DNA from 4 places in the Pseudomonas sp. TS_SC_3 genome. Region 2 is predicted to be linked to each of the others. Evidence: predicted binding sites of a transcription regulator. Region 2 holds the regulator's gene; each other region holds the start of a gene.

What was found. The regulator FliA, encoded in region 2, starts transcription of late flagellar genes. The targets are predictions, from matches to a motif close to CTAAAGTTTNNNNNNNNNNNGCCGNTAA.
Region 1: AC0J6G_RS12910 (methyl-accepting chemotaxis protein) is a predicted target of FliA. The motif match lies at 5,974-6,001, and genes of this name have one in related genera.
Region 3: flgM (flagellar biosynthesis anti-sigma factor FlgM) is a predicted target of FliA. The motif match lies at 2,323-2,350, and genes of this name have one in related genera.
Region 4: AC0J6G_RS09620 (flagellar protein MotY) is a predicted target of FliA. The motif match lies at 5,431-5,458, and genes of this name have one in related genera.

Annotation. Positions count from the first base shown of each region.
Region 1 covers NZ_CM149586.1:2,687,712-2,695,195, reverse strand. The annotation lists gene AC0J6G_RS12920 (multidrug efflux RND transporter permease subunit) at 1-2,892, opposite strand, end outside; gene AC0J6G_RS12915 (efflux RND transporter periplasmic adaptor subunit) at 2,919-4,049, opposite strand; gene AC0J6G_RS12910 (methyl-accepting chemotaxis protein) at 4,236-5,861, opposite strand; gene AC0J6G_RS12905 (DUF1513 domain-containing protein) at 6,052-7,146, opposite strand; gene AC0J6G_RS12900 (imelysin family protein) at 7,156-7,484, opposite strand, start outside.
Region 2 covers NZ_CM149586.1:787,311-794,794, forward strand. The annotation lists gene flhB (flagellar biosynthesis protein FlhB) at 1-966, shown strand, start outside; gene flhA (flagellar biosynthesis protein FlhA) at 1,099-3,222, shown strand; gene flhF (flagellar biosynthesis protein FlhF) at 3,238-4,536, shown strand; gene fleN (flagellar synthesis regulator FleN) at 4,614-5,444, shown strand; gene fliA (RNA polymerase sigma factor FliA) at 5,441-6,187, shown strand; gene AC0J6G_RS03825 (chemotaxis response regulator CheY) at 6,282-6,656, shown strand; gene AC0J6G_RS03830 (protein phosphatase CheZ) at 6,676-7,464, shown strand; gene AC0J6G_RS03835 (chemotaxis protein CheA) at 7,476-7,484, shown strand, end outside.
Region 3 covers NZ_CM149586.1:583,381-590,864, forward strand. The annotation lists gene AC0J6G_RS02820 (TIGR04282 family arsenosugar biosynthesis glycosyltransferase) at 1-552, shown strand, start outside; gene AC0J6G_RS02825 (flagellar brake protein) at 557-1,306, opposite strand; gene AC0J6G_RS02830 (flagella synthesis protein FlgN) at 1,388-1,855, opposite strand; gene flgM (flagellar biosynthesis anti-sigma factor FlgM) at 1,940-2,284, opposite strand; gene flgA (flagellar basal body P-ring formation chaperone FlgA) at 2,440-3,198, opposite strand; gene AC0J6G_RS02845 (chemotaxis protein CheV) at 3,272-4,204, shown strand; gene cheR (protein-glutamate O-methyltransferase CheR) at 4,249-5,076, shown strand; gene AC0J6G_RS02855 (transglycosylase domain-containing protein) at 5,153-7,484, opposite strand, start outside.
Region 4 covers NZ_CM149586.1:1,979,109-1,986,592, forward strand. The annotation lists gene AC0J6G_RS09585 (RnfABCDGE type electron transport complex subunit D) at 1-188, shown strand, start outside; gene rsxG (electron transport complex subunit RsxG) at 218-832, shown strand; gene AC0J6G_RS09595 (electron transport complex subunit E) at 825-1,538, shown strand; gene nth (endonuclease III) at 1,535-2,173, shown strand; gene AC0J6G_RS09605 (PA3496 family putative envelope integrity protein) at 2,281-2,460, shown strand; gene gloA (lactoylglutathione lyase) at 2,546-2,938, opposite strand; gene AC0J6G_RS09615 (argininosuccinate synthase) at 3,015-4,232, opposite strand; gene AC0J6G_RS09620 (flagellar protein MotY) at 4,480-5,397, opposite strand; gene pyrC (dihydroorotase) at 5,592-6,638, shown strand; gene rnt (ribonuclease T) at 6,635-7,309, shown strand; gene AC0J6G_RS09635 (NAD-glutamate dehydrogenase) at 7,413-7,484, opposite strand, start outside.

The sequences.
Region 1 (7,484 bases), 1.9 Mb from region 2:
CAGAATCAACGGCACCATGCCGAAGACCATGGCTGCGGTGGTCATCAGCACCGGACGCAGACGAATCGCCGCCGCTTCTTCGACCGCTTCACGCCGCGACAGGCCTTTTTCGCGGCGCAGCTGGTTGGCGAACTCGACGATCAGGATGCCGTGCTTGGTGATCAGACCGATCAGCGTCACCAGGCCCACTTGGGTGTAGATGTTCATGCTCGACAGGCCGAGGAACAGCGGAATCAGCGCACCACAGATCGACAGTGGCACCGTGACCATGATCACCAGCGGGTCACGGAAACTCTCGAACTGCGCCGCCAGCACCAGGAAGATCAGCGCCAGCGCCAGGCCGAAGGTCACGTACAGCGCGCTGCCTTCCTGCACCAGCTGGCGCGACGCACCGGCGAAGTCGTAGGCATAACCGGCCGGGGCTTCTTCCAGCATGATTTGCGTCACCGTCTCGATGGCTTCACCCATGCTGACGATGGGCACGCCCTGGATGATCGCCGAGTTGAGCTGCTGGAACTGGTTGAGCTGGGTCGGCCGGGCGCGGTCGCTGACCTTGACCAGCGTCGACAGGGCCAGCATCGCGCCGCTTTCGCTCTTCACGTAGTAGCTGCCGAGCCACTCTGGGTTGTCGCGATACGCGCGCTCGACCTGGGCGATCACCTTGTAGCTGCGTCCGTCGATGGTGAAGCGGTTGATCTCGCCTTCACCGAGCAGGCTGGCCAGGGTCAGACCGAGGTCTTCCATGGACACGCCCATCTGTGCGGCTTTCTCGCGGTCGATCTCCACCACCACTTCCGGCTTGTCAAAGGCCAGGTCGACGTCGAGGAAGGCGAACTTACCGGACTCCACGGCGCGTTGCTTGACCCGCTCGGTGACCTGCAACAGCGACTGGTAGTCGTTGGGCGTGTTGATCACGAACTGGAACGGCAGCCCTTCACCTGTGCCTGGCAGGGCGGGGAGGTTGAAGCCGAAAATCTGTAACCCGGCAATCTGTGACAGGCGTGCCTGCACCTCGGGGAGGATTTCCATTTGCGTGCGCTCGCGCTCGCTCCACGGCGTCATCAAAAAGCCGCCAATACCTGACTGCACGCCGCTGGTGCCGTTGATCTGGAACGAGGAGTAGTACTCGGGGAACTCCTTGAAGATGGTCACGAACTCGTCGGTGTACTTATTCAAGTAATCGAGGTTGGTGGCTTGCGGCGCATTGGCAATCATGAAAATGATGCCTTGGTCCTCTTCCGGGGCCAGTTCGCTTTTGGTGAATTTGAGCAGCACCGGAATCAGGCACATGACGATCACCGCAAACACCAGCACCACCGGGCGAGTGTCCAGAGTGCTGTGCAGGCCGCGTTGATAGCGCTGTTTGAGACCGTCGAAAATCTGGTCGAGCTTGTGTGCCAGGCCCGACGGATTCTCCTCATGGCGCAGCAGCTTGGCGCACATCATCGGCGACAGGGTCAGGGCGACGATGCCAGAAATGATCACCGCGCCGGCCAGGGTCAGAGCAAATTCCTTGAACAATGCGCCGGTCAGGCCTTCGAGGAAACCGATAGGCGCGTACACCGCCGCCAGGGTGATGGTCATCGACACCACCGGTACGGCGATCTCGCGGGCGCCTTCGATGGCTGCATCGAACGGCGTTTTGCCTTCCTCGATATGCCGGTGGATGTTCTCCACCACCACGATGGCGTCATCGACCACCAGGCCGATGGCCAGGACCATGGCCAGCAGGGTCAGCAGGTTGATCGAGTAGCCCATCAGCTGCATAAAGAACATCACGCCGATCATTGACAGCGGAATGGTGATCACTGGGATCAGCACCGAGCGGAACGCGCCGAGGAACAGGAACACCACCACGATGACGATCAGCACAGCTTCGAACAGGGTCTTCACCACCTCATCAATCGAGGCCTGGATAAACAGCGTGGCGTCGTAGGCGATGGAAACGTCTAGGTTGGGCGGCAGCTGGGCTTCCAGCTCGGGCATGACGTTGCGCACTTCCTTGATCACGTCCAGCGGGTTGGCGCCCGGCGTGCCCTTGATGGCGATGTACACCGAGGGGGTGCCATCGAAGGAGCTGATCGAGTCGTAGCTTTCCGCACCCATTTCCACCCGCGCCACATCACGGATCAGCACGCGGCTGTCGCCCACAGTTTTCAGCGGTATGGCAGCAAAGGCCTCGGCCGACTTTAGGTCGGTTTCGGCGTTGATGCTGGTGACCACGTACTCGCCTTTTACCTCACCCGCAGCGGCGAGGAAGTTGTACTTGCGCACCGCCGCATTAACGTCGCTGGCGGTCACGCCGTAGGCGCCCATCTTCACCGGGTCGAGCCATAGGCGCATGGCAAACACCTGGTTGCCGAGAATCTCGGCTTCAGCCATGCCGGGCAGGGTGGCCAGCTTGGGCTGGATGACCCGCGACAGGTAATCGGTGATCTGTGGGTTGCTCAGTTCCTGGCTGTAGAAGCTGATGTACATCAGCGCCGTGGAGTCGGCGGCTTCTTTGCTCAGCACCGGGTCTTCGGCGTCCTGCGGTAGCTGGTTCTTCACCTCGTTGGCCTTGGCCAACAGTTCGGTGAACAAGCGGTCGCTATTGGCGCCGATGCGCGCATAGATCGAGATAACCGAGACGTTTTGCCGGCTGACCGAGGTCATGTAGTCGATGCCGTCAGCACTGGCCAAACTTTGCTGCAGCGGCTGGGTGATATAGCCCTGAATGGTCTCGGCATTGGCCCCGGGGTAAGCCGTGGTCACCGTGATCAGGGCGTTTTCCATCTGCGGGTACTGGCGGATGGTCAGTTTGCTGAATGCCTGAAAGCCAAGCAGGATGATCAACAGACTGACCACGGTCGCCAACACCGGGCGACGGATAAAGGGATCAGTAAAAGCCATAAATAAGTTCCTTTACGCCTGCGCGATTATTCGGCGCTCGGCTTGGCTTGGGCATTGGCGATGCTGACGTGGGCGCCGTTATCCAGCTTCAGCTGGCCGGCGGACACCACCTGCTCACCAGCCTGCAAACCCTTATTGATCACCACCTGGCCGTCGCGGCGCTCGCCGGTTTCAACGAAGCGGCGCTCGACCACCAGTTCAGCCTGGCCTTTGTCGTCTTTGACCACCTGGCCGTCTTCAGCTTTCTTCTCGCTGATCACGTACACCGAATTGCCGTAGAGGGTGTAGGTGATGGCGGTTTCCGGCACGACGATCACCGTAGGCTCGCCAGGCAGCAGCACGTCCAGGTTGGCGAACATGCCGGGCAGCAGTTTGCTTTCCGGGTTGGCCAGCATGGCGCGCACTTGCACGTTGCGGGTGGTGTCTTCGACCTTGGGGTTGATCGCGGCGATTTCACCCTCGAATACCTCATTCGGGTATGCCGCCACGCTGACGCGAACGCGCTCGCCGATGGCTAACTTAGGCACTGCTTGTTCCGGCAGGAAGAAGTCGACGTACAGCTTGCTCAGGTCCTGCAGGGTGGCGATGGTGGTGCCGGAGGCCAGGTAATCCCCCACGTCGACCTGGCGGATGCCGATGGTGCCGGCAAACGGCGCGAGGATGCGCTTCTTCGCCAGTTGCGCCTGCAGCTGAGCCACGCTGGCGTTGGCTTTTTGCAGGCTGGCGGAAAGGCGGTCGAACTCGCTTTTAGAGATGCTCTGACGGTTGACCAGGCTGCGACCGCGCTCGAATTCGACCCGTGCCAGGCCCAGTTCGGCTTGGGCGGTGGCCAGGCTGGCCTGCTCGACGTCGCTGTCCATCTGGATCAGCGGCTGCTGCAGGGTGACCTGCTCGCCGGAGCGGAACAGTACTTGCTGCACGGTGCCGGCAACTTCCACGGTCAGGTCGACGCCCTGGAAGGCGATGAGGGTGCCGATGGCTGGCAAACGACCCTGCCACGGACGTTCTTCGGCCGACGCAGCATCGACGCTGATGGCCGGCTGCGGGGCCGAGAACATCTGCACTTGCTGGTAGATGGAAAAGCCTTTGTAGGCGGCGAGGGCGAGTACCACAACGAGTACCGCGCCGAGCATGATCAGCATGCGACGGAGCAACATATTCCGGTTCCTTGGCAAGGCGGAGAGGGGCCTGGGAATAGGCAAGAGGGGCACATTAGACCCACTCAAAAGGCATGTCAAAGATTCGCATTTGCGCGCAAAAGTTGTACAGAGCGTGCCTGATTGAGCAAGTGCTTTTTAATAAAAATGCCAGCATGTGCTGGCATTTTGGGTGCAGTGGAGGGCTCAGGCACTCAGGCGCTGGGTCACTTCACTGAGTTGACCGGACAACGCGTGCAGGTTCTGCCCGGCGCTTTCGGTGCGCTGCACATTGTCCTGGTTGGCCGTGGCAATGGCGGTAATTTCGGTGAGGTTGCGTGAGATGTCCTCGGCGACCGAGGTCTGTTCTTCGGCGGCGGTGGCAATCTGTCGGTTCATGTCGCGGATGGCTTCCACCGCCTGGGTGATCAATTGCAGGGTGGAGCCTGCCTGCGTCACCTGGACTACACCTTCTTCGCTGCGCTGCTGGCCGCTTTCAATGGCGCGTACGGCATTGCTGGCTCCGGTTTGCACGGTATCAATGATCTGGTGAATCTCCGCCGTAGACTGCGCCGTGCGCTGGGCTAGGGTGCGCACTTCATCGGCCACTACGGCAAAACCACGACCCTGCTCGCCGGCGCGGGCAGCCTCGATGGCGGCATTAAGCGCCAGCAGGTTGGTTTGTTCGGCAATGCCGCGAATCACTTCGAGCACCTTGCTGATGCGTCCGGTATCGCTTTCCAGGCGGCGGATCACCTCGGAGGTGTTGCTGATTTCGCCGCGGATATCGGTGATGGTTTTGATGGTGGCCTGCATCACGGTTTCACCCTGGCGCGCCGCGCTGTCGGCATCATCGGCCGCTGTAGCGGCTTCGGCTGCATGGCGCGCGACTTCCTGCGCGGTGGCGGACATTTCATGCATCGCCGTGGCCACTTGGTCGGTGCGCGAGAACTGCTCGCGGGTGCCTTGGGCCATCAGGGTGGCGATGGAGTTGAGTTCACCGCTGGCGGTGTCGAGGTCTTCAGTGCTGCGCTTGAGGCGGGTGAAGGTGTCCGCGAGGAAGTCGCGCAGGATATTGGCGGCTATGGCCAGCTTGCCCAGCTCGTCCTGCCGGGTGGACTCAACGCGCTTGCCGAAATTGCCGTGACTCAGTTGGGCGATATGCTCGATCAGCTCGCGGATCGGGTTGATCAGGTTGCGGTTGATCAGCCACAAGCTGAACAGTGCGATCACCACCGTAGCGCCGAGCATCAGCAGGGTGCCGTAGGTGATGGTGCGGTCGGCCGAGGCATTGATCAGGCTGGCTTGTTCCAGGCTCTGCTTGTGCAGCTCGCCGGACAAGGCTTCCAATTGCTGTGCGGTATTACGATCAATGCCGGACACGGCTTTATCGCCAACGGCGGCATCAGCGCCTGCTGCGATAAAGGCGTAACGACCCTTACGGTAATTGACGCCGAGTGACTGGTGCTCACGGCGCAGGCTGTCGATCTTGCCTTTGAGGGTGTTGTCGCCGCTGGCCAGGTCGCTCAATTGCCCCAGCGTTTCCTGAACCTTACGTTCCTGCGCTTCGAACTGGCTCCAGTACTTGTCCAGTTGCGCCTTGTCGCTGCCGCGCAACAGAACATTCTTCCATTCCTGGACCTGGGTTTTGAAGTTGAGGTTGGTCACGTCGATCAGTGTCGACGCCTCCAGCGGCCCCGCCAACAGGCCACGATAGGCTTGCATGCCGCTGGACAGAAAGCTGAAGCAGGCTAACGCGGTGACCAGAATCAGCGCCAGACTGCCGCCGAGCAGGGCGAGAATTTGCGCGCGTAAGGACTTTTGCAGAAACATTGGGGTACCTGACTGTGGGAGGTGGGGTGCCGGTGACGCGTAGCGCGCCCTAACTGCGAAGGTCCCTATCGACAGGTATTGACTGAGCCGTGGCGAGCGGCACTCAAAGTATAGATCGGCGCTGCGACAGCGTTCTTTAGCCTGTCGCAGGTATATTACCGTTATGCGGGGAGGGCCTGTGATTAAGCGCTCAGGCGATGCGCAGGTGGTTGTCCCACAGGCCTGCGGGGAGTTGCAGCGGCCGGCTGACAATTGCCGTGCTGCGGCAGTCGTACAGGCGGCAGCGACCCACACCGCTGCTGACCACAAAGCCTTCGCTGGTGGCGCCCACTCCCGCGCAGTCAGCCAGGGGAGCATCCAGGCGTAGCTCGGCGCTGTCCAAGTCCCAGATAAATACGCGGTTGCCGCGCGGCGCGGTCAGGGCCAGCAAGCGCAGTTCGCTGTGGATGGCCACGCTGGCGGTGTATTGGTTCATCAGTTGGCGCTGTGCGTCCGCTACGGGAAAGTGTTGAAAGGGCTGGCCGGGCCGCTTGATGGCCAACAGCGGCGCATTGTCGCTGAGCGCGCCCATATATTGCTGACCACTGACGACGGTGCCATCGCTGGCCACAGCCAGGTGGCGCACGCTGTTCATCTGTTCGGGCAGTTGCTCCTTGCTCACCAGGCTGCCATCACGGCACAGCAGCACCAGGCTGGCCTCCATGGTGTTGAGGTTCATCTCTACGCGGCTGTCGGCTTCGGTGCGGATACCACCGTTGGCCACGACCAGGGTTTCGCCATCCGGCAGCCAGAGCAACTGGTGCGGGCCGATGCCGTGAGTGGACAGCTCGCTGCTGCGTTGCAGTTGCTCGCCTTGTAAGCGGTAGACACCCAACACGCCACGACCGGGCTCGGAGGTGTCGTTCTCGGTGGCATAGAGCCATTCGCCGTCCTTGTGGAACACCGCATGGCCATAAAAGTGGCGCTGCTTGGGTGAGCGCAGGGTCTGCAGCAAACGCCCGTCACGGGTGTCGATCAGGTAGCTCTCGGTGCTCGGCCGGCGGCCAACAAACAGGGCCATGGGCAGAAACGGATGGGCGATGACATCGTGGCAGCGTTCAGTGACCTGGGTGGCAAACGCCTGGCTGCCGTCCAAGTGGTAGCCCACGGCGAAGTGCTGGCCGCTGCTGTTGTTGCGTGCAGAAAGCAGCAGCGGTTGTGCGCCGCTGTGCATCAGCGTCCAGCCGCCCAGGGCGCTAGCCGCTAAGGCGGCAGCCCCCAAACCCAGGAAGGTACGGCGTTTAATCTGCATCACTCAGTCACCGTCATGGGCGTTGAAGCCCAGTTGAATGCCCAGGGTCTTGGCCAGTTCCGACTCATGCAGGCGATGCAGGGTGTTGAGGCTGTCGTAGAGCGCATTCAACTCAGCACGCCCGGCTTCATCGCTGAGCAACTCGCCGAGTGGACGCTGCGCCGCGGCCAAACGCTGGCGGGTGTCGCTGTAAGCAGCATTAATGCGCTGTTTCAGCGCGTCCTGATCACTGCCGAGCAGTGCCTGGATACCATCGTGCTCGGCGCCCAGCCAAATACGTTCAGCGCTGGCCAGGCTCACGGCCAGGTTGGTCAGGCTCGCCTTACTGCGCC
Region 2 (7,484 bases):
ATGATGGACATCATGCGGGGCAATTTTTCCTTGCCGCGTGACGTGGTTATGGATGAGCGCAGCATGGCGTTGTGGCTGGCGGCATCCGGGGAAATCGCGCTGAACGCGCTGTTTCCACTGCTGATACTGCTGTTGATTGTCTCGATTGTTGGGCCGATTTCCCTTGGCGGTTGGCTGTTTTCCGCCGAAGCCATGGCGCCCAAGGCGAGCCGGATGGACCCGCTGGCAGGCCTTAAGCGCATGTTTTCCGTACAGGCGCTGGTCGAGTTGCTTAAAGCCCTGGGCAAATTCATTTTGATCTTGTTGGTGTGCGTGGTGGTGTTGTCTGCCTGGCAGGAAGACCTGCTGGCAATTGTTCACGAGCCTCTGGAATCGGCCATTCTGCATTCGATGACAGTCGTGGGCTGGAGCGCCCTATGGATGTCCTGCGGGTTAATTCTGATTGCAGCGGTGGATGTGCCGTTCCAACTGTGGAGCAGCAAACAGAAGCTGATGATGACCAAGCAGGAAGTGCGCGACGAGTACAAAGACAGCGAGGGTAAGCCCGAGGTCAAGCAGCGCATTCGCCAGCTGCAGCGGGAAATGGCTGAGCGGCGCATGATGCAGTCAGTGCCGGACGCTGATGTGGTCATCACCAACCCGACGCACTTTGCCGTGGCCTTGAAATACGATCCGGCCAAGGGTAGTGCGCCGGTTTTGCTGGCCAAAGGCGGTGACTTCATGGCATTGAAGATTCGTGAAATCGCCAATGAACACAAGGTCATGGTGCTGGAATCGCCGGCCCTGGCGCGGGCGGTGTTTTATTCCACCGAACTGGACCAAGAAATACCCGCCGGCCTGTACCTGGCAATCGCTCAGGTATTGGCTTATGTCTACCAGCTGCGCCAGTACCAAGCGGGTAAAGGTAAGCGGCCTGGGCCCCTGCCTGAGATACCCATCCCACCGGATTTACGCCGCGACGAGTAACGGCGCACAGTCGGTAGCCGGATTGCCTGCTGTTTAGCCTGTGCTGGCAAAGTTGGACGGCTTCTTGCAAACCCCTCCCCAGAGGCGCGCAAAGCGTCAAAAGATTGAATGGGCTGGGGTAGTGGTGTGGCAATAGATCGTTCGCAAATGATCGGTGACGTACGCAGCAACCTGTCGGGGTTAAAGCAGGGGAATCTGGGTATCCCGTTGATGCTGCTGGTCATGCTTGGCATGGTCATGCTGCCGATTCCGCCGTTTCTCCTCGACGTGTTGTTCACCTTCAGTATTGCCCTGTCGATCGTGGTATTGCTGGTGGCGATCTACGCCTTGCGGCCGCTGGACTTCGCTGTGTTCCCAACCATTCTGCTGGCGGCAACCTTGCTGCGCCTGGCGCTTAACGTAGCCTCTACGCGGGTGGTTTTGCTCAATGGGCAGGACGGTCACGGCGCTGCCGGTAAGGTGATTCAGGCCTTTGGCGAGGTGGTGATCGGCGGTAACTACGTGGTTGGTATCGTGGTGTTCGCCATCTTGATGATCATTAACTTCGTGGTGGTGACCAAGGGTGCGGGGCGCATCTCCGAGGTTAGCGCGCGGTTTACCCTGGACGCCATGCCAGGCAAACAAATGGCCATTGACGCCGACCTCAACGCCGGCCTGATTGATCAGGAAACCGCCAAGTTGCGGCGCAGTGAAGTGTCGCAAGAGGCAGACTTCTACGGCTCTATGGACGGTGCCAGTAAGTTTGTCCGCGGCGATGCGATTGCCGGTTTGCTGATTCTGTTTATTAACCTGATCGGCGGCATTGCCATCGGCATCTTCCAGCATTCGCTGAGTTTCGCGGACGCGGGCCGTATCTACACTTTGCTGACCATCGGCGACGGTCTGGTGGCGCAGATCCCTTCGCTGCTGCTGTCAACGGCGGCCGCAATCATGGTGACCCGCGTTTCCAGCTCGGAAGACATGGGCGCCCAGGTCAATCGGCAGATGTTCGCCTCGCCCCGTGCGCTGGCGGTGACAGGGGCGGTGATGATCGCCATGGGCTTGGTGCCTGGCATGCCGCACTTCTCCTTTATCAGCCTGGGCCTGGTCGCCGCCGGTGCCGCGTACTGGATCGCTAACAAGCAGCGCACAACCAAGGAAAGCGAAATCAAGGAAGTGCAGCGTCAGCAGGAATTGCTGCCCGCGCAGAAGGCTCAGGAAGTCAAAGAGCTGGGCTGGGACGACGTAACGCCGGTCGACATGGTCGGCTTAGAAGTGGGCTATCGATTGATTCCTTTGGTCGACCGAAACCAGGGTGGCCAATTGTTGGCGCGGATCAAGGGCGTACGTAAGAAGCTCTCCCAGGAAATGGGTTTTCTCATGCCCTCGGTGCATATTCGCGACAACCTTGACCTGCAGCCCAATGCTTATCGCCTGACCCTGATGGGTGTCAGCGTGGCGGAGGCCGAGGTGTACCCCGATCGCGAGCTGGCAATCAACCCTGGGCAGGTGTTCGGTCCGCTCAACGGGATTGCTGCCAAAGACCCGGCCTTCGGCCTGGAGGCGGTGTGGATCGACGCGAACCAGCGCGATCAGGCGCAGTCCTTGGGCTACACCGTGGTCGACGCCAGCACTGTGGTCGCCACTCACCTCAACCAAGTGCTGCATAAGCATGCCCACGAGCTGCTCGGTCATGAGGAAGTGCAGCAGTTGATGCAACTGCTGGCCAAGAGCTCGCCGAAGCTGGCCGAGGAGCTGGTGCCAGGGATGATTTCCTTGTCGACCCTGCTCAAGGTGCTGCAGAGCTTGCTACAGGAACAAGTGCCGGTACGCGACATTCGCACCATTGCCGAGGCCATCGCCAACGCTTCGATCAAGAGTCAAGATCCCGCCGCCATGGTGGCCGCAGTGCGTGTCGCGCTTGCCCGCGCAATTGTGCAAAGCATCGTGGGACTAGAGCTGGAGCTGCCTGTGATCACCCTTGAGCCAAGGTTGGAACAGATATTGCTAAATAGTATTCAGAAGGCCGGTCAAGGCTCCGAGGAGGGCATCCTCCTGGAGCCGGGTATGGCCGAGAAGCTGCAGCGTTCCCTGGTGGAAGCGGCGCAGCGCCAGGAGATGCTCGGCAAGCCAGTGATACTGCTGGTGGCCGGTCCGGTCCGGGCGATGCTCTCGCGATTCGCGCGGCTGGCGGTTCCGAGTATCCATGTACTGGCATACCAGGAAATTCCGGATAACAAGCAGGTCACCATCGTTGCGACGGTGGGGCAGAACTAACCGAGGTTACAGGCCATGCAGGTCAAACGCTTTTTCGCCGCCGATATGCGTACCGCCATGAAGCTGGTGCGTGATGAGTTGGGTGCCGATGCCTCGATCATTGGCAATCGCCGAGTAGCCGGCGGTGTCGAGCTGACTGCTGCGTTGGATTACCAAGTGCCTGCTGCGCCGTCCCGTCAGCCCAACCCCGCGCTGGAAGCCGAGTTGCGCAAGACCCAGGCGAAAATTGCCACCGCCCAAGCTGAGCTGACTACACGTGCGCAAGTGGATGCGGGCAAAGATCGCCAGTTGTTTGGCGCCATGCCTGATGCCCCGGCAGATAGTCTGGCTGATGTTCTACGTCCCGCGCGTGCCCCGTCGGCCCCTGCTGATCAGGGCGCCCTTGATGCCATGCGTTTTGAGCTGCACGGCCTGCGTGAGCTTATTGAAGTGCAGCTGGGTTCAATTGCCTGGGGGCAGTTGCAGAACCGCCAGCCGCAGCAAGCCAATCTATGGCGCCGTTTGCAGCGTATGGGATTGTCTGCCGAGCTGTCGAAAGCACTGCTTGAGCGTGTCGCTACTATTGCCGAGCCACGTCAGGCCTGGCGTATGTTGTTGGCGCATTTGGCGCACGCGATCAAAACGCCCCAGCAAGAACCGATGGAAGAGGGCGGCGTGATCGCTCTGGTTGGCCCGGCGGGTATGGGCAAGACCACCACCTTGGCCAAGCTGGCCGCGCGTTATGTGCTCAAGTACGGCGCGCAGCATATCGCTTTGGTCAGCCTGGATAGCTACCGCATTGGTGCGCAAGAGCAGATCAAAACCTTGGGCCGAATTCTTAATGTGCCGGTAACACTGGTCGATCCTGGCCAATCGTTGACCCAGGCTCTGGCTCCGCTGGCGCGCAAGCGGGTGGTGCTGATTGATACCGCCGGCTTGCCCGCCAATGATCCTGCGCTTCGTATGCAGCTGGAAGCTCTGGCCAGCCGTGGCATCAATGCCAAAAACTACCTCGTTATGGCTGCAACCAGTCAGGGCCAAGTGCTCAAAGCCGCCTACCATAGTTATAAACGCTGTGGTTTGGTCGGTTGCATCGTCACCAAAGCGGACGAAGCCACCAGTCTGGGTGAGGTTTTAGGACTGGCTATTAGCCAGCGTCTACCGGTAGCCTATCTCACTGATGGGCCACGTATTCCCGATGATTTGCACGTTCCGCGCAGTCATCAATTGGTTAGCCGGGCTGTTGGGCTGCAGGCGACCCAAGAACCGAGCGAAGATACGATGGCGGAGATGTTTGCCGGTCTTTACCAGCAGCCCGCACGCCGCGTCAGTTAAGCGTCATGTTATTGGGATTGAGCGGTGCTTAGCCGACCAAGTGGCTCCAGTCGAAGTTAGACAAGGTGTTAGAAATTATGGGTATGCATCCCGTACAGGTGATTGCAGTGACCGGCGGCAAAGGTGGCGTCGGCAAGACCAACGTCTCGGTGAACCTGGCATTGGCACTGGCTGACCTAGGTCGCAGGGTTATGTTGATGGACGCCGACTTGGGCTTAGCCAACGTTGACGTTTTATTGGGGCTCAGCGCCAAGCGCACCCTGGAAGACGTTATAAGTGGCGAGTGCGAGCTGCGTGATGTGCTGTTGCAGGGCCCGGGCGGGATTCGCATCGTGCCTGCAGCCTCGGGCATTCAGAGCATGGTGCAGCTGTCGCCCATGCAGCATGCCGGGCTGATCCAGGCTTTCAGCGATATCAGTGACAACCTCGATGTGCTGATTATCGACACCGCCGCTGGTATCGGTGATGGCGTCGTTAGCTTCGTGCGCGCCGCGCAGGAAGTGCTGGTGGTGGTGTGCGATGAACCCACCTCAATTACCGACGCCTACGCCCTGATCAAACTGCTCAATCGTGACCACGGCATGAATCGTTTCCGGGTATTGGCCAACATGGCCCATAGCCCGCAAGAAGGTCGCAATCTATTTGCTAAGCTGACCAAAGTGACTGATCGTTTTCTCGACGTCGCCCTGCAGTATGTAGGCGCAGTGCCGTACGATGAATCAGTGCGAAAGGCCGTGCAGAAGCAGCGTGCGGTCTATGAGGCGTTCCCGCGCTCGAAGTGCGCGCTGGCGTTCAAAGCGATCGCCCAGAAGGTCGATGCTTGGCCCTTACCGGCTAACCCGCGCGGCCATTTGGAGTTCTTTGTTGAACGCTTGGTGCAGCAACCGATCACAGACGCGACCCTATGACAGCAGCCTCTGGACTTCGTATGTATAGCAAGGCGCAGGCGCAGGATTCTCAGCACCAGTTGATCGAGCGCTATGCGCCCTTGGTCAAACGCATTGCCTATCACCTATTAGCGCGGCTACCCGCCAGCGTGCAGGTTGACGATTTAATTCAAGCCGGGATGATCGGCTTGCTTGAAGCGTCAAAAAAATACGACTCCAGTAAAGGCGCCAGTTTCGAGACATTTGTTGGTATTCGTATCCGTGGTTCCATGCTTGATGAGGTGCGTAAAGGCGACTGGGCACCCCGTTCGGTGCATCGCAATAGCCGTATGGTCAGCGACGCAATTCGAAAAGTTGAGGCCAGAACAGGCCGAGACGCTAAAGATCAAGAGGTTGCGGCCGAACTCCAATTGAGTCTCGAGGATTACTACGGCATTCTTGGCGACACTTTAGGCAGCCGCCTGTTTAGTTTCGACGACCTGTTGCAGGACGGTGAGCACGGAGGCCTGACTGAAGACGCGGGCAGCAACCACCTCGAACCTTCTCGTGATCTGGAAGATGAACGCTTTCAGGCAGCCTTGGCGGATGCCATTGGTAACCTGCCGGAGCGCGAGCGCTTGGTGTTGGCGCTTTATTACGATGAAGAGTTGAATCTTAAAGAGATCGGTGCAGTGTTGGGGGTTAGCGAATCACGCGTAAGCCAACTACACAGTCAGTGTGCCGCACGTTTACGCGCCCGTTTGGGTGAGTGGCGTGCACGCTGAGCTGTTTAGCTCACGCAGCCGGTTTCACGAATAAAGGCGCATGCAGGGTGCTGGGTGCGTTTGGGACTGTACGGAGGTCGACTTGGACAAGAATATGAAAATCCTCATCGTTGATGACTTTTCAACGATGCGACGGATCATTAAGAACCTCCTGCGTGACTTGGGGTTTACCAATACCGCAGAAGCTGATGATGGCGTTACCGCGCTGCCGATGCTGCAAAGCGGCAGTTTCGACTTTCTGGTAACTGACTGGAACATGCCAGGCATGACCGGCATCGACCTGCTGCGCGCTGTGCGTGCAGATGAGCGCCTGAAAACCTTGCCGGTGCTGATGGTAACGGCAGAAGCCAAGCGTGATCAGATCATCGAAGCAGCCCAGGCTGGCGTTAACGGTTACGTCGTTAAGCCGTTTACTGCCTTGGTACTGAAAGAGAAGATTGAGAAGATCTTCGAGCGGGTCAACGGCTGATGTCTGCCATGAGGGTTCTATGGAACATAAAGATTCCGTTCAGGGCGACCTTGAGTCGTCCCTGAAACACAACGCTCGCCAATTGGTAGAAAGCCTGGAACATGGCAACTTTGGTGAAGCGGTACAGCTGATACACGAGCTGAACAAAGCACGTGACCGTGGTCTTTACCACGAGGTCGGTAAGCTGACCCGCGAGCTGCACAACGCCATCGTTAACTTCCAGCTTGACCCTCGTATGCCGCACGCAACCGAGGTCTCGCAAATCACCGATGCCACCGAGCGCCTCAATTACGTGGTGACGATGACCGAGAAAGCGGCCAATCGCACCATGGATCTGGTCGAGCAGAGCGCACCGCTGGTCAACGATCTCAGTGATCAAGCGCAAAGCCTGAGTGTAGACTGGGGGCGTTTTATGCGCCGCGAGATGAGCGCCGATGGGTTTCGTGAGCTAGCCAAGCGCGTTGAGTTATTTCTTGCAAACAGCCAGCGCGATGGCGCCAAACTGTCTGGCCACCTCAACGATATTTTGCTGGCTCAGGACTACCAAGACTTGACCGGGCAGGTAATCAAGCGAGTGACTCAGTTGGTCACTGAGGTTGAAAGCAACCTGCTGAAACTGGTGTTGATGGCCAGTCAGGTGGATCAGTTCGCCGGCATTGAGCACAACCACGAGTTGCTCCGCGCTGAACAAGAAAAACAAAAACAGCCTTCACATGGTGAAGGTCCGCAGATTCATGCCGATAAGCGTGAAGACGTCGCATCGAGTCAAGATGATGTCGACGACCTGCTTTCAAGCCTGGGATTTTAGGAGCACGACTTATGAGCTTC
Region 3 (7,484 bases), 200 kb from region 2:
ACGCGCTTGATTCCGGCGCTAGGCGCTCAGGGCGCTTGTGACCTGCAGCAGTTGCTGCTGGAGCGCGCCCTGCAGTTACCCGGCGAGAGCTTTAACGAGCGTTTTTTGTGGCTAGACGATTTGCCCAGTGCTGAGCTGCAGGCTATGGCGCATCGGCTTGGCTGGACACTGGTCGAACAACCGGCTGGTGATCTAGGTGAGCGTATGCGCCGCATTGCCACCCTCGGGTTGGCGGAAAGCGATGCAGTCATACTGATTGGCAATGATTGCCCAGCGCTTGATGCGGGCTATCTGCAAGCGGCGTGCAGTGCGTTGCAAGAGCAGCAGGTGGTGATCGGGCCTGCAGAGGATGGTGGTTATGTGCTGCTGGGGCTGCGCAACATAAACGCTGCATTGTTCAGCGATATGCCATGGGGAACGGAGCAGGTCTTGAGTTTAACGCTACAGCGCTTGCAGCAGCTGGACTGGCATCCGACGCTACTGCCTGCGTTGTGGGACGTGGATCGACCTGAGGATTTATCACGCCTGGCGGCGCTGAATATTGTGATCTAGCGGCCTAGAACAGACCGTCGGTTTCGAAGCGGCGTGCCTCACGCTGCAATTGGTAGACGAAGCGTTCGACCAAGCGCTGCTCCTGGCCGTTAATGCGGTGAAAGCGCGCGCCTACAAAGGTGGTATCAAGCTTCTCCTCATACTGCACATGCCGGACCTCAAGCGCCGTGGTCATTGCGCCAAAAGGAAACCTGGCAGTGAAGCGCTCATACACCTGGCCGGCTTGCAGGTTGCTACTGAGGCTGCCTGGGAAGCGCAGTTTGCAGCCGGTTGCCGAGATGTCCAGCAGCTGTCCCGGCAGGGCCGTGCGCAATTTATCGCCGGCCAGTTCTATCTTGATCGATTCACTCTGTTTGAGCGGGGCCCGAAAGGCGCTGCGCCGCTGGTGGTAGGTCATCTCAGGCGGGATTGGACTGAAGTAACAGCGCGCACCTTGGTGCTCGGTAATGCGCACGTTCTGCTCGCATTGCCAGGCAATGCGCACGCCGTCGTGGAAGGTATCTATATTGAACGCTTCGCCATTGACGAGGTAGCGCTCTCCATCGCTGGGCATCAACTCGTCAAGGATCATCAGGTTCTTGTCACGATCAACCGCAACGACATAGCTCTGGAAACGTTGATTACGCTCATGGAAGGTGACGATCAGCGGGTCATGGGCTTCTTGTAACTGGCGCAGGTTGGCAATTATTTCCATCGGTGCTTTGAGCACCTTGGGCGGCTGCGGGCCATCTTCCTGGTTAAAAGGACTGGACACGGTCCATAACTCTCCGAGCAAATGCTGTGGCACTAGCATACGGGCCGTACGGCCGCATGTTCCCCTGTGCCTTTATAGGTTTCAGGCCTGGCTGAGCGGGCGCTGCTGGCCGATTCTAGCGGCACTGCCACGGCTGTCATAGAGGCTGGGCGTCTCGTTGCCGCGCAGAATACTGAGCATGCTGTTTGCTGAGGCCTGGCTGGAGCGAATCAATCGACCGTTGCGCAGGTTGGCTGCTTGGCAGCGTTCGAGCAGCGTATTGAGCTGGTCGCCACGCTCAAGCAGCAATTCACCTTGGCTGGATTGTGTGGCCAGTGCCTGCAGGCCTTCGCGGTCGGTGCTGAGTTTGAGGCTGGCGAGCACTTGGCTTCGCTCCCTGCCGTGCTGATCAAGTAGTGTCAGCAGCGGAAGCTTCTCGCTCAGAATGCTCTGCAGGCGGGGGAGATCACGATCGCTGAGGGCTTGGAATTCGGTGTCGATCAATTCAAGCAGTTGCTCGGCGGTGCCGATATCGTTGCTGAACAGTTCAAGCAGTTTGATGTCGTGCATTACGGGCTCTTCGGGGTAACAGAAACTTCACTGGGGGCATGAAGAATCTATTGGGCGTCCAATTACCCCAGCGTAGCCCGAGGACTAGCGCTGGGATTCGAAATTAAGCAGTTTGCTGGCAACGCGCTGGCTGTCGACCTGGTAGCTACCGTCTTCAATCGCCTGCTTCAGTTGGGCGACGCGGTCACTATTAACAGTCGGCTGGTCGCGCAGCTTTTCGCTGACTTTCTGCAACTGTTGAGCTTGGCTGCTTAGCTGCACCGACTCGCCGCTTTTACCGGCTTGCGGCGCTTGCTCGGCAGTGCTGGGTGCGCTGCTTGGCTGTTTGCTGCCGATGGCTTCGTTCTGGGTGCCTGCTTGGGCACCGCTCGTACGCCCCGAATTGGCGGGCGATGCGGCATTGTTGAGCCGGTTAATGTCGATGACCATGATGCAAAACCTCGGGCAGTGTTTGGACGCTTGCCTAATTGTCGGCAGTGCCCTAAAAAACTTTAGGGCGAAAAATCTGCGTCAGGTAACAGTCTAAACACAGTGCGGATAATCGTCAGCTCACTGGGTGAACAAAGGTTAAACAAGAAGCGTGCCTACATGGCCACTTCAACCTGGCCAGGACCCACCACGCGAGCCCTGACCACGCGATTTGAACGCTGGTTACGCACGCTGATTTGCTTGCCGACAGTGCCGTCTGACAAGGCTTCGCCGGGCATGCGCACGCTAATGCCGCCGCTGCGTGCGGTGATAACAACGCTATCCCCTTTGCGTATGGCTTCGGCTAGTTGCACATGATTGGGTGTCAGTACTTGATCGGGCAGCAATGGGCGCGTCAATTTTTTGCCAATGGCCTGCTGCTGCGTCGTGAGGTAGCCCTGATTCAGTAGGCCGACATCCCGCTCGGCCAGCATGATGTCCATGTCTGTCACTAAATTGTCGCGTTTGAGTGGGCGAGTGACGATCACTACTTCGCGATATAGACGCACTTGTCCGGGTACAAACACTGTCCAGGGCGCGGCACCATCGCAGCGCACACGCAAGGTTACGCGGCCAATGGGTTCGGCAGGGCTTTCCAGTGTGGTGGTCAATGGCTCTGTACAGGCAGGCAGGCGCAGGCGCGGGTCGAGCCGGTTGATTTCAATCTCATGGCGACCCGCGATGTTGCTACGCTGTAAATAATCGCTGACTGCTTGCTCAAGAAACACTTTGCCAGCGCCGATAAGCTGTTCAGGTCGCGTCGCGTTGGCCGCTGCTAATGCGCTATGGCCGAACACCAGCAAAGCAGGTACAACTGCCAGCCAATGGCGGCATTTTGCTAGCGTGCGTCGGTTAGTTGTCGTTTCAATGTTCATATGGGTTGGTTAGCAAGGCGCGTGCCGCCTGCTACGCTGACAACACTCTGTTACTCGAATAAGGGGTTTGGGTATGGCCGGTGTGATGGATTCGGTTAACCAGCGAACTCAGTTGGTTGGGCAGAACCGTTTGGAGTTGTTGTTGTTCCGTCTGAACAGCAATCAGTTGTATGGGATAAACGTGTTCAAGGTGAAAGAGGTGCTGCAGTGCCCGAAACTCACCATTATGCCGAGATCCAGCCCGGTCGTTCGTGGGGTCGCCAATATCCGGGGCGGTACGATCCCTATTCTGGATTTGTCTATGGCGACGGGCAGTGCACCGCTTGCCAATATTGAAAATAGTTTTGTCATCATCACTGAATACAACACCAAGGTTCAGGGCTTCTTAGTGCGTTCGGTCGAGCGCATCGTCAACATGAATTGGGAGTCGATTCATCCACCACCCAAGGGCACCGGGCGCGATCATTACCTGACGGCGGTGACGCACCTGGACGACAAAATGGTCGAGATCATCGATGTCGAGAAAATTCTGGCCGAGGTGGCGCCAACATCTGAAGTTATTTCTGAAGGCGTGCTGAATGCCGAGACCCAGGCGCGTGCGGTAAGCAAACGTGTGCTGACCTGCGACGATTCATCGGTGGCGCGTAAGCAGGTAACCCGTTGCCTGGAGACTGTCGGCGTGGAGGTGGTGGCGCTGAACGATGGGCGTCAGGCACTGGATTATCTGAAGGCGATGGTCGAAGAAGGCAAAAATCCTGCAGAGGAGTTTTTGATGCTGATTTCCGACATCGAAATGCCGGAAATGGATGGTTATACGTTGACCGCTGAGATCCGCGCCGATCCACGCATGCAAAAGCTGCACATCATCCTGCATACTTCGTTATCTGGCGTGTTCAACCAGGCCATGGTGAAGAAGGTGGGCGCGGATGATTTTCTCGCCAAGTTTCGCCCGGATGACCTGGCGGCACGGGTAGCTGAGCGCGTCAATATTGCGGCAGGGGACTGAGGGTTTAACCCTCAGCTAAATATATGTTTGTCGAGGCCTCGCGAGTGTCTACAGGTAATTTGGATTTCGAGCAGTTCAGGATTTTCCTGGAAAAAGCCTGCGGCATTCTGCTTGGTACTAACAAGCAGTACCTGGTTTCCAGTCGGCTCAATAAGTTGATGGAGCAGAACAGTATCAAGACCCTGGGTGAGCTGGTACAGCGCATGCAGAGTCAGCCACGCAGCGGTTTGCGTGAGCAGGTGGTCGATGCCATGACCACCAACGAAACTCTGTGGTTTCGCGACACCTACCCGTTCGAGGTGTTGAAGAACCGCGTGCTGCCGGAAATCATCAAGGCCAGCCCGGGCCAGCGCCTGCGTATCTGGTCGGCGGCTTGTTCGTCGGGCCAAGAGCCCTATTCATTGTCGATGACCATCGACGAGTTCGAGAAAAGCAATCTTGGCCAACTTAAGGCTGGGTTGCAGATTGTTGCCACCGACCTTTCGCCGACCATGTTGATCAACTGTAAATCCGGTGAATACGACAGCCTGGCGATGGGCCGTGGCCTTTCCCAGGAACGCCTGCAGCGCTATTTCGATCCCAAGGGGCCGGGACGCTGGGTGGTCAAGCCGGCGATTCGCAGCCGCATTGAGTTCCGCCCGCTGAATCTGCTCGACAGTTACGCCAGCCTGGGCAAATTCGATGTGGTGTTCTGCCGTAACGTGCTGATCTACTTCTCCGCTGAGGTGAAGAAGGACATCCTCACGCGTATTCATGCCATGTTGAAACCGGGTGGTTACTTATTTCTGGGGGCTTCTGAAGCGCTCAATGGCCTGCCCAACCACTATCAGATGGTGCAGTGCAGCCCTGGGATTATCTACAAGGCGAAATAGTTGCTGGCAGGGTTGAATAAAAACGGGAGGCCATTTGGCCTCCCGTTTTTTATTGCGGGCCGTTTTTATGCGGACCCTACAAGGTGCTGGCCTTGGCTGCGGGTATGGGTGGCAAGCACTGGCTGTGAGTGTCCGGTTCAAGGTAGGGGAGCAGAGTCGGGGCCATGCCTTTGAGCACCTGCACTGGCAGCGCTGAAGTGAAGCGGAAGCTTTCAGCCGCGCGGCCAGGGACGAAGGCGGTGAGGGTGCCGTAGTGGCGTGGGCCGAGGTAGAACACAAAGGTCGCGGTGCGGTTCATCGCCCTTGAGCTGAGTACCCGGCCACCGGCGCCGACGGTTTCAATGCGGTTATCGCCTGTACCGGTTTTGCCGCCGACCTTGAGGGGTAGGCCATCAGCCTGGGTAAAGCTGCCAAGCAAGCGCCGCGCGGTCCCGGTTTCCACCACATCGGCGAGGGCGCTGCGCAGCGCCGCTGCGACCTCCGAGGCCATTACGCGCTTGCCTTCGGTAGGGGCGCGCACCACTAGGGTGTCGTAGGGCGTATCGGCGGCGAAATGCAGGCTGTCGATGCGTGCGGTGGGCTGCCGAATGCCGTCGTTCTGAATAATCCCCATTAATTCGGCCAGCGCCGCTGGGCGATCACCAGAGCTGCCGATGGCGGTGGCCAGCGACGGCACCAAATGGGCGAAGGGGTAGCCAAGGTTTTGCCAGCGCCGGTGAATATCGAGGAAGGCTTCTACCTCCAGCATGATGCGGATGCGACTGTCGCGCGCGCTCTTGTGGCGGCTGCGGAACAGCCAGCCGTAGACTTCCTGGCGCTCATCCTGGCTGGCGGCCACGGCATTGCTGAAGCTGGCTTGCGGATGTTCGATCAGGTAGCCCAAAAGCCACAGCTCAAGCGGGTGGACGCGGGCGATATAGCCCTGGTCCGGCAGGCTGTAGGCACCAGGGCCGTATTTTTTATACAGCTCGGCGATGCGCGTATCGCTGAGTTTTTCCTGGGGCAGGTACTTGCGCAGGAAGGCGGCGAAGCTGGCTTCATCGCTCTGCGGCATCAAGTAACGGTGCACGGCCGCCAGTCGTACCGAGGTGTGGCGCAGGCCGTTGAGAAAGGTGTCCAGGCGCTGCTGCTCGGGCTGGCCCTGGTATTTGCGCCAGAAGCGCAGCAGGAAGGTGGTGCCTTCACGGTCGGCAAAGTTTTGCAGGTAGACCTGGCGCCGTGGATCTTTGTCGTCCTTGAGCAGTTCGGCACTGTTGTTCGGACCCTGATAGGTGCTGTAGCGCACCAGGTCACGCATCAGGCGAATAAAGGGCAGGTTGAGCGACTCGCGCATGGCTTCACGCATGCTGGCAATGCGCTGATTGTCCTCGCGGCGGAAGTTGTTGAAGGTGTGAATGCCGCCGCCAGTAAAGAAGCGCTCGGCCGGGCTGGCGGAGTATTTGCGCTCCAGCGCTGCATCCAGCATGGCCGGTAAGCTGGCGTTGGGGGTGCTCTGCAGATAGCCGATGGCCCAGCGGGTGAGGTTGTCCTGGGCGTTGAAGGCGCGCAATTCGCTGGCGCTTTGGCCTGCATGGCGCTGGTGCAGTTCGGCAATGATTTCCAGGTAGGTGGCCAGCACCCTGAGTTTGGCGGTGGAACCCAGTTCCAGTTTGCTGCCTTCGTTGATATCGAACGGCTGGTCGGTGCTGTCGGTCTGCACGCGCACCACGCTGCCGTTACTGGTGCGTTCAAACAGGGTGAAGCTGTAACGCACATCGGCGGTTTTTTCCGGGGACAACAAGCGCTCGCCAAACAGGCCGATCTGCCCGGCAAATTCCGGGTCGGCCAACTGCTGCAGATAGCGGCTGGCGGCTTGCTGCAGCTCGTTATTCAGTGTGCTGGTGGCGCTCAGATCGAGGCGGTCGAGGTCATACAGCGGCATATTGAGCATTGCGGATAAGCGCGTACGCGCAACGCTGATACCTTTATTACTGTCCACCGCCTGTAGGTTGGGCTCCAGCGCCCAGTCGCGGTAGACCAGCGGCTGGCTGAGCGCCGCATCACGTAGGGCGGCGTCAATCATGCCACCGCCGGCCAGCAGGCGGATGTGGCTATCGGTTAGCCCGGCCAGGTCATTACGCCCCTGAGCCAGGTAATAGGACGGGCGGCGCTGGGCAATCATCAGGGCCAGCACCTGACGCAGTGCCAGGCCGCGCTCGGCCAGGCTGGCATCCGGGGAGCGTGCGGGATCGAGCAGTCGATTGACCTGGGCGAAGTCCGCGCCGAACCAGATGCGCAGACCATCGGCCAAACCATGCACTTCACCATGCCCAGGGGCGGCGGAGAGCGGCACGCTGTTGAGGTAGTCGCGCACTATATTTTCCCGTGCAGCCAGTGTTTGCGGGCCGCTTTGGTAGGCGCGTACGCTG
Region 4 (7,484 bases), 1.2 Mb from region 2:
GCCGGCTGATTTTCGGCATAGGCGTTGGCGTGTTGATCTATGTGATCCGCGCCTTGGGCGGCTACCCGGATGGTGTGGCGTTCGCCGTGCTGCTGATGAACCTGGCAGCCCCGACCATCGACTATTACACGCGGCCGCGCACCTACGGCCACCGCAAGCCGACACGCGGCTTCAAGTTGGGAGAGTAACCGTGGCCCTGCCTGAAATTAGCCGCTCGATGCTGAAGAACGCCCTAGTGCTCGGGCTGTTTGCCATCGCCACTGTGGGCCTGGTGGCCGTGCTGCAACAAGCCACTGCCGGGCGCATCGCCAACGCCGAGCGCGAAGCCCAAGTGCGCGCCCTGAGCGAAATCCTGCCCCAGGGTAGCTACGACAACCACTTGCTGGATAACAGCATCCAGCTGCACGACCCGCTGCTCGGCAGCAAGTCGCCACAGACTGCCTATATCGCCCTGAAAGACGGCAAACCCAGCGCGGTGATCCTGCGCGCCACCGCGCCGGACGGTTACAGCGGTGCGATCCATTTGCTGATCGGCATCCACGCAGATGGTCGCCTGGCCGGCGTGCGTGTACTAGGCCATCGGGAAACCCCCGGCCTGGGCGACAAGATCGAGCTGGCCAAGAGTGCATGGATTCGTAGCTTCGACGGCAAGTCATTGAGCAACCCCAACGAAGACGGCTGGGCCGTGAAGAAAGATCGCGGTGAGTTCGACCAGTTCGCCGGCGCCACCATCACCCCGCGCGCGGTGGTCAAAGCCGTGCATAAGGCCCTGCAGTATTTCGATGCCAATCAAGAGCAGCTGTTCGCAGCCCAGGTGAAGTCCAATGGCTAGTCCCAGCTACCGCGAAATCACCCTTAACGGCCTGTGGAAGAACAACCCGGCGCTGGTGCAGCTGCTCGGCCTTTGTCCGCTGCTCGGGGTGAGCAACTCGGCGGTCAACGCCCTCGGCCTGGCGCTGGCCAGCGCCGTGGTGCTGGTGTGCTCCAACACCGCAGTTTCGCTGGTGCGCGGCGTGGTCAACACCGCAGTGCGCCTACCGGCCTTTGTGATGATCATCGCCGCCCTGACCACCTGCATCGAACTGCTGATGCAAGCCTTCACCTACGAGCTGTACCAGATTCTCGGCATCTTTATCCCGTTGATCACCACCAACTGCGTAATCCTCGGCCGCGCCGATGGCTTCGCGGCGAAGAACGACCCGGCCCGCGCCGCCTATGATGGCCTGATGATGGGCCTGGGCTTTGGCGTGGTGCTGGTGATGATCGGCGCCCTACGCGAGCTGTTCGGCACCGGTGCGGTGTTCGCCAATATGCACCTGCTGTTCGGGCCTATCGCCGCCAACTGGCAGCTGACGCTGATCCCCGAGTACAAGGGCTTCCTGCTGGCCATCCTACCGCCGGGCGCATTTATCGTGCTGGGCTTGCTGATCGCCTGCAAAAACCGTGTGGACGAGGTGCTAGCTGAGCGAGCCAAAGCGCAGCAGGTCGATACCCCGGTGCAAAGCCGCCGCGTGCGGGTGACCGGAGTGATAGAGTGAACGCCGCCAAGCGCTACGAAATCTTCCGCCGCCTGCATGAAGACAACCCCGAGCCGAAAACCGAGCTGGCCTACAGCACGCCCTTCGAGCTGCTGGTCGCGGTCACCCTGTCCGCTCAGGCCACCGACGTCAGCGTCAACAAGGCCACCGCCAAACTGTTCCCGGTGGCCAATACGCCCGAGGCGATTTACGCCTTGGGTATCGAGGGGTTGAGCCAATACATCAAGACCATCGGCCTGTACAACAGCAAGGCAAAGAACGTTATCGAAGCCTGTCGCATCCTGATCGAGAAGCATGGCAGCCAGGTGCCGGACAACCGCGAAGACCTCGAAGCGCTGCCTGGGGTTGGGCGCAAGACCGCCAACGTGGTGCTCAACACCGCGTTCCGCCAGCTGGCCATGGCGGTAGATACACATATATTCCGGGTCAGCAACCGTACCGGCATCGCCCCTGGCAAGAATGTGCTGGAGGTGGAAAAGAAGCTGATGAAGTTTGTGCCCAAAGAATTTCTCCTCGACTCACACCACTGGCTGATCCTGCATGGCCGCTACGTGTGCCAAGCGCGTAAGCCGCGCTGTGGCAGCTGCCGCATCGAAGATCTGTGCGAATACAAACAGAAAACCTCCGACGATTGAGCCGCTATTCAGCCGCTCAATCGGCTGATTGAAAAAATCTTTTTTACCCGCCCAGGTTTTGCCGTTATAAGGTGCGCAAATGGCCTTAGTCGCCTGGAGTTGAATTGATGAGCACTGATAAAGAAGAACTTGAGCTCGACGAAGATTTTGTTGCCGAAGAAGCGGATGACGCTGAAGTCCCGGTAGAGGTTGCTAAAACCAACCTGACCAAGCGCCGTATTATCGACAACTTCCTCGAGGAACGCCGTTTGCACAAGCAATTGGCCGAATACGACTTCGACCTTTAGGCACGCTAACAACAAAAAGCCCCGCTAGATTGCGGGGCTTTTTGTTACTCACCGGCCGTGACGAACATCTTGCCTGGCACTGGCTTCAATCAGCACGCGAAGGCGAAAGCAGCTCAATTTTGTAGCCATCCGGGTCCTCAACAAAGGCCAGGATACTGCTGCCATGCTGCATCGGACCCGGCTCGCGGGTGATCTTGCCGCCGCGGGTGCGAATATCCTCACAGGCCTTGTACACATCAGCCACTTCCAGGGCGATATGGCCGTAACCCGTGCCCAGCTCATAGCTCTCCACGCCCCAGTTATGGGTCAGCTCGATCACGCTGTTGTGCGCTTCATCGCCATAGCCGACAAATGCCAGGGTGAACTTACCGTCTGGATAGTCCTTACGGCGTAACAGGGTCATGCCGAGTACTTCGGTGTAGAACGCGATGGATTTATCCATATCGCCGACGCGCAGCATGGTATGCAGCAGTCTCATCAGGTATCTCCTCATCGTATAAATGCAAACCCCGGCTTATGGCCGGGGCTTGATATGGCTCAGGTGTTCAAGTCTATCAGAGCATCTTGCGCCCTTTGCCCGCAGCGATGCGCATGCGCAGTGCATTGAGCTTGATAAAGCCACCCGCGTCAGCCTGGTTGTACGCGCCGCCATCTTCTTCGAAGGTCGCGATATTGGCGTCGAACAGCGAATCATCGGACTTACGGCCGGTGATGATGACGTTGCCTTTGTACAGCTTCATGCGCACCACGCCGTTCACGTTGGCCTGGGAAGCGTCGATCATCTGCTGCAACATCAGACGCTCAGGGCTCCACCAGAAACCGTTGTAAATCAGGCTGGCGTATTTCGGCATCAGCTCGTCTTTCAGGTGAGCGACTTCGCGGTCCAGCGTGATCGACTCAATGGCGCGGTGGCCTTTGAGCATGATGGTGCCGCCCGGGGTTTCGTAGCAGCCACGGGACTTCATGCCGACAAAACGGTTTTCGACGATATCCAGACGGCCGATACCGTTTTCACCGCCGATGCGGTTGAGTTCAGCCAGTACGGTGGCGGGGCTCATGTCCTTGCCGTCGATGGCAACGATGTCGCCCTTGCGGTAAGTCAGCTCGATATAGGTCGGTGCATCTGGCGCGGCCTCAGGGGAGACAGTCCATTTCCACATGTCTTCTTCGTGCTCGGTCCAGGTGTCTTCCAGCACGCCGCCTTCATAGGAGATGTGCAGCAGGTTGGCATCCATGGAGTACGGCGACTTCTTCTTGCCGTGACGCTCGATTGGGATGGCGTGCTTCTCGGCGTAATCCATCAGCTTCTCACGCGAGAGCAGGTCCCACTCACGCCATGGGGCGATGACTTTAACGCCGGGCTTGAGCGCGTAGGCACCCAGCTCGAAACGCACCTGATCGTTACCCTTGCCGGTCGCGCCGTGGGAAATAGCGTCGGCGCCAGTTTCGTTGGCGATTTCGATCAAACGCTTAGCGATCAGCGGGCGAGCGATGGACGTGCCCAGCAGGTACTCGCCTTCGTAGACGGTGTTGGCGCGGAACATTGGGTAGACGAAATCGCGGACGAACTCTTCACGCAGGTCGTCGATATAGATTTCCTTGACGCCCATGGACTGTGCCTTGGCGCGTGCCGGCTCGACTTCCTCACCTTGGCCGAGGTCAGCGGTGAAGGTCACCACTTCGCAGTTATAGGTGTCTTGCAGCCACTTGAGGATCACGGAAGTGTCCAGGCCACCGGAATATGCCAGGACTACCTTGTTTACGTCGGCCATGCCATCAACTCCACGGGGTTGTGCGGGAAAACCGACGATTCTACTGCCCATGCCGCCTGATTTACAGAGGCGCGACAGCTTGTGACGAACAAGCGACGGATAATTGTTCGACAACAGGCGAATCGTAGCCGCTAGCAGGTCGTTAAAAATGCAAACGAAGCGGGCAGGACAGGCCAGTAATGGGCGGTAAAGTGGCGTCTACTCGTTTTAAATGAGCCTTGACGCCAACGCAGGCAGCTCCGGCTGGCTAGGAGGTCGCCGCAGGATCAGCCGCAGCAGGCGCTGGAGCAGAGGCCGGCGGCACTGCCGCTTCAGGTACCCGATCAAGAACAAGGGTTACCCGGCGGTTCTTCGCTCGGTTGGATTCATTGGTATTGGGTGCCAGCGGATAGCGCTCGCCGTGAAAGCGCATGGTGATCTGCTCAGCCGGAATGCCACTCGCCTTGAGGTATTCCATCACAGCCAGGGCACGGCGGCGCGACAGATCACGATTAGTCAGACGATTGCCACTGTTGTCAGCATGCCCATCGAGCTGGATGCGGTTAACGCTGGGGTCGGCCTTAAGAAAGCTCAGGATGATATCCAGCTTGGCCTGAGCCAGCGGCTCCAGCGCGACACCGCCCCCCGGAAAGCCCACCTGGCTTTTGCGCACCTGATCAAAGTTCACGGGCAGTAGCTTGGCCGTGCAAGCCAGGTAGTCGTTGTAGGCCTTGTTGAATTTGGCCGGCAGCAAACGCACTTCAACCGCATCACCGCCCATTGCCGCACGGTGGCGTACCACGGGGCTGCGCCCTTCAAGCAGCCCGGTGAGTAAACGCACGCCTTGCTCTTGGGAACTGTTGAACAGCACCTCGGCGGGTAGCACGTTGACCGAACCCAAGTTGATATCGCCCCGCCCAGGCTGCCAGGGCGCAGCGGCCGCCAGCAAAGTTGCGTTGCCAGCGCCTAGCCAGCGTTCGCGAGCTTTCAGGCTAAAGGTGACCTGCTCGCCAGCCCGGCGCACGAATACTCCGTGGCCAAAGTCGGTGACGGGCTGCGACAGACGGCACTCGAACTGATCACCGTCGACCTGCCACTCAATTTTCTCTAGGCGGGTCTGGAAGCTGATCGCAAGGACGGGCTGGCTGGCCAGCAGGCAAAGCACTGCGAGTGAATAGGGTCGCACAACAGGCTCCAGGGAATACGGCTTACCCTGTGTCTATCGGTGCACTGGCGGAAAACTTGAGCAGCGCTTTAGCGCGCCTAAGCAGCGAACCGCGACCTTGCATCTACCTTTGTCCGCTACGCCTGCTTTCAACGTGCTGCCACGGGGCTTTTCCGGTAGCATTCTCGCCACGTTTTGCCCGCCTGGAAGCTTCCATGACTGACCGCCTTACCCTGCTGCGTCCCGACGACTGGCACATCCACCTGCGCGATGGTGGCGTTCTACCCCATACCGTCGCCGATGTAGCCCGCACCTTTGGCCGCGCCATCATCATGCCCAACCTGGTGCCGCCCGTGCGCAACGCCAGCGAAGCCGATGCCTACCGCCAGCGCATTCTCAGCGCGCGTCCCGCCGGTAGCCGCTTCGAACCACTGATGGTGCTGTACCTCACCGACCTCACCCAACCTGACGATGTACGCACAGCTAAGGCTTCGGGCTTTGTGCATGCAGCCAAGCTCTACCCGGCTGGCGCGACCACCAACTCTGATTCTGGCGTGACCAGCATCGACAAGATTTTCCCGGTGCTGGAGGCCATGGCCGACGTCGGTATGCCGCTGCTGGTACACGGCGAAGTGACACGCAGCGAGATCGATATATTCGACCGCGAAAAAATCTTTATCGGTGAGCACCTGAGCCGTGTGGTCGAGCGCTTCCCGAGCCTAAAAGTAGTGTTCGAACACATCACCACCCGTGATGCGGTGGAGTTCGTGCAGGGTGCTTCGGCCAACGTCGGCGCGACCATCACCGCCCATCACCTGTTGTACAACCGCAACCATATGCTGGTTGGCGGTATTCGTCCGCACCTCTTTTGCTTACCGGTTCTCAAGCGCAGCACCCACCAGGACGCGCTGTTGGATGCGGCCACCAGCGGTAACGCCAAGTTCTTCCTCGGCACCGACTCAGCGCCGCACGCCAAGCACGCCAAGGAAGCCGCCTGCGGCTGCGCCGGTTGCTACAGCGCCTATGCCGCCATTGAGCTGTATGCCGAAGCCTTCGAGCAACGTGATGCCCTGGACAAGCTGGAAGCCTTTGCCAGCTTGAACGGCCCAGATTTCTACGGCCTGCCGCGCAACAGCGACAGCATCACGTTGGTGCGTGAAGACTGGACCGCACCTGCCAGCTTGCCATTGGGCGAGCAAACCGTTATTCCGCTGCGCGCCGGTGAAACCCTGCGCTGGCGCCTGCTGGAGAGCCAAGCGTGAGTGAAGACTTGTACGACGACGAGCCGGAAAACACTGGCCATTCAGGCCCGCGCCATCCAATGGCCGCGCGCTTTCGTGGCTATCTGCCGGTAGTCGTGGACGTAGAAACCGGTGGTTTCAACTGTGCCACCGATGCCCTGCTGGAAATCGCCGCCACCACCATCGGCATGGACGAGGGCGGCTTCCTTTATCCAGAGCACACCCAGTTCTTCCGTGTTGAGCCCTTCGCTGGCGCCAATATTGAGCAGGCAGCACTGGACTTCACCGGGATCAAACTGGATCATCCGCTGCGTATGGCCGTAAGCGAAGAGCACGCCCTGACGGAGATTTTCCGTAGCCTGCGTAAGTCGCTCAAAGCCAACAGCTGCAAGCGGGCGATTCTGGTCGGGCATAACAGCAGCTTCGACCTGGGCTTCCTCAACGCGGCAGTAGCGCGTACCGGCATCAAGCGTAATCCGTTCCACCCGTTCTCCAGCTTCGACACTGCCACCCTGGCTGGCCTTGCCTATGGCCAGACCGTATTGGCCAAGGCCTGCCAAGCGGCTGGCATTGATTTCGACGGTAAGGAAGCACACTCAGCCCGCTACGACACTGAGAAAACCGCCGAGCTGTATTGCGGCATCGTCAATCGCTGGAAAGAGATGGGCGGCTGGATGGATTTCGACGACTGATAGCCTCGGTCGCAGCATAACCATCGCACATAAAAAAGCCCCGCACTTGGCGGGGCTTTTTATTGGGTCAGGAACAGCGCAGGCCAGGCCTGCGCTGCTTGTATCAGGCGCTTTGCGCCAGATCCATCAACTCACGGTTAGCCACAGCGTACATGGCGTAATCGGTGTTGGTGGC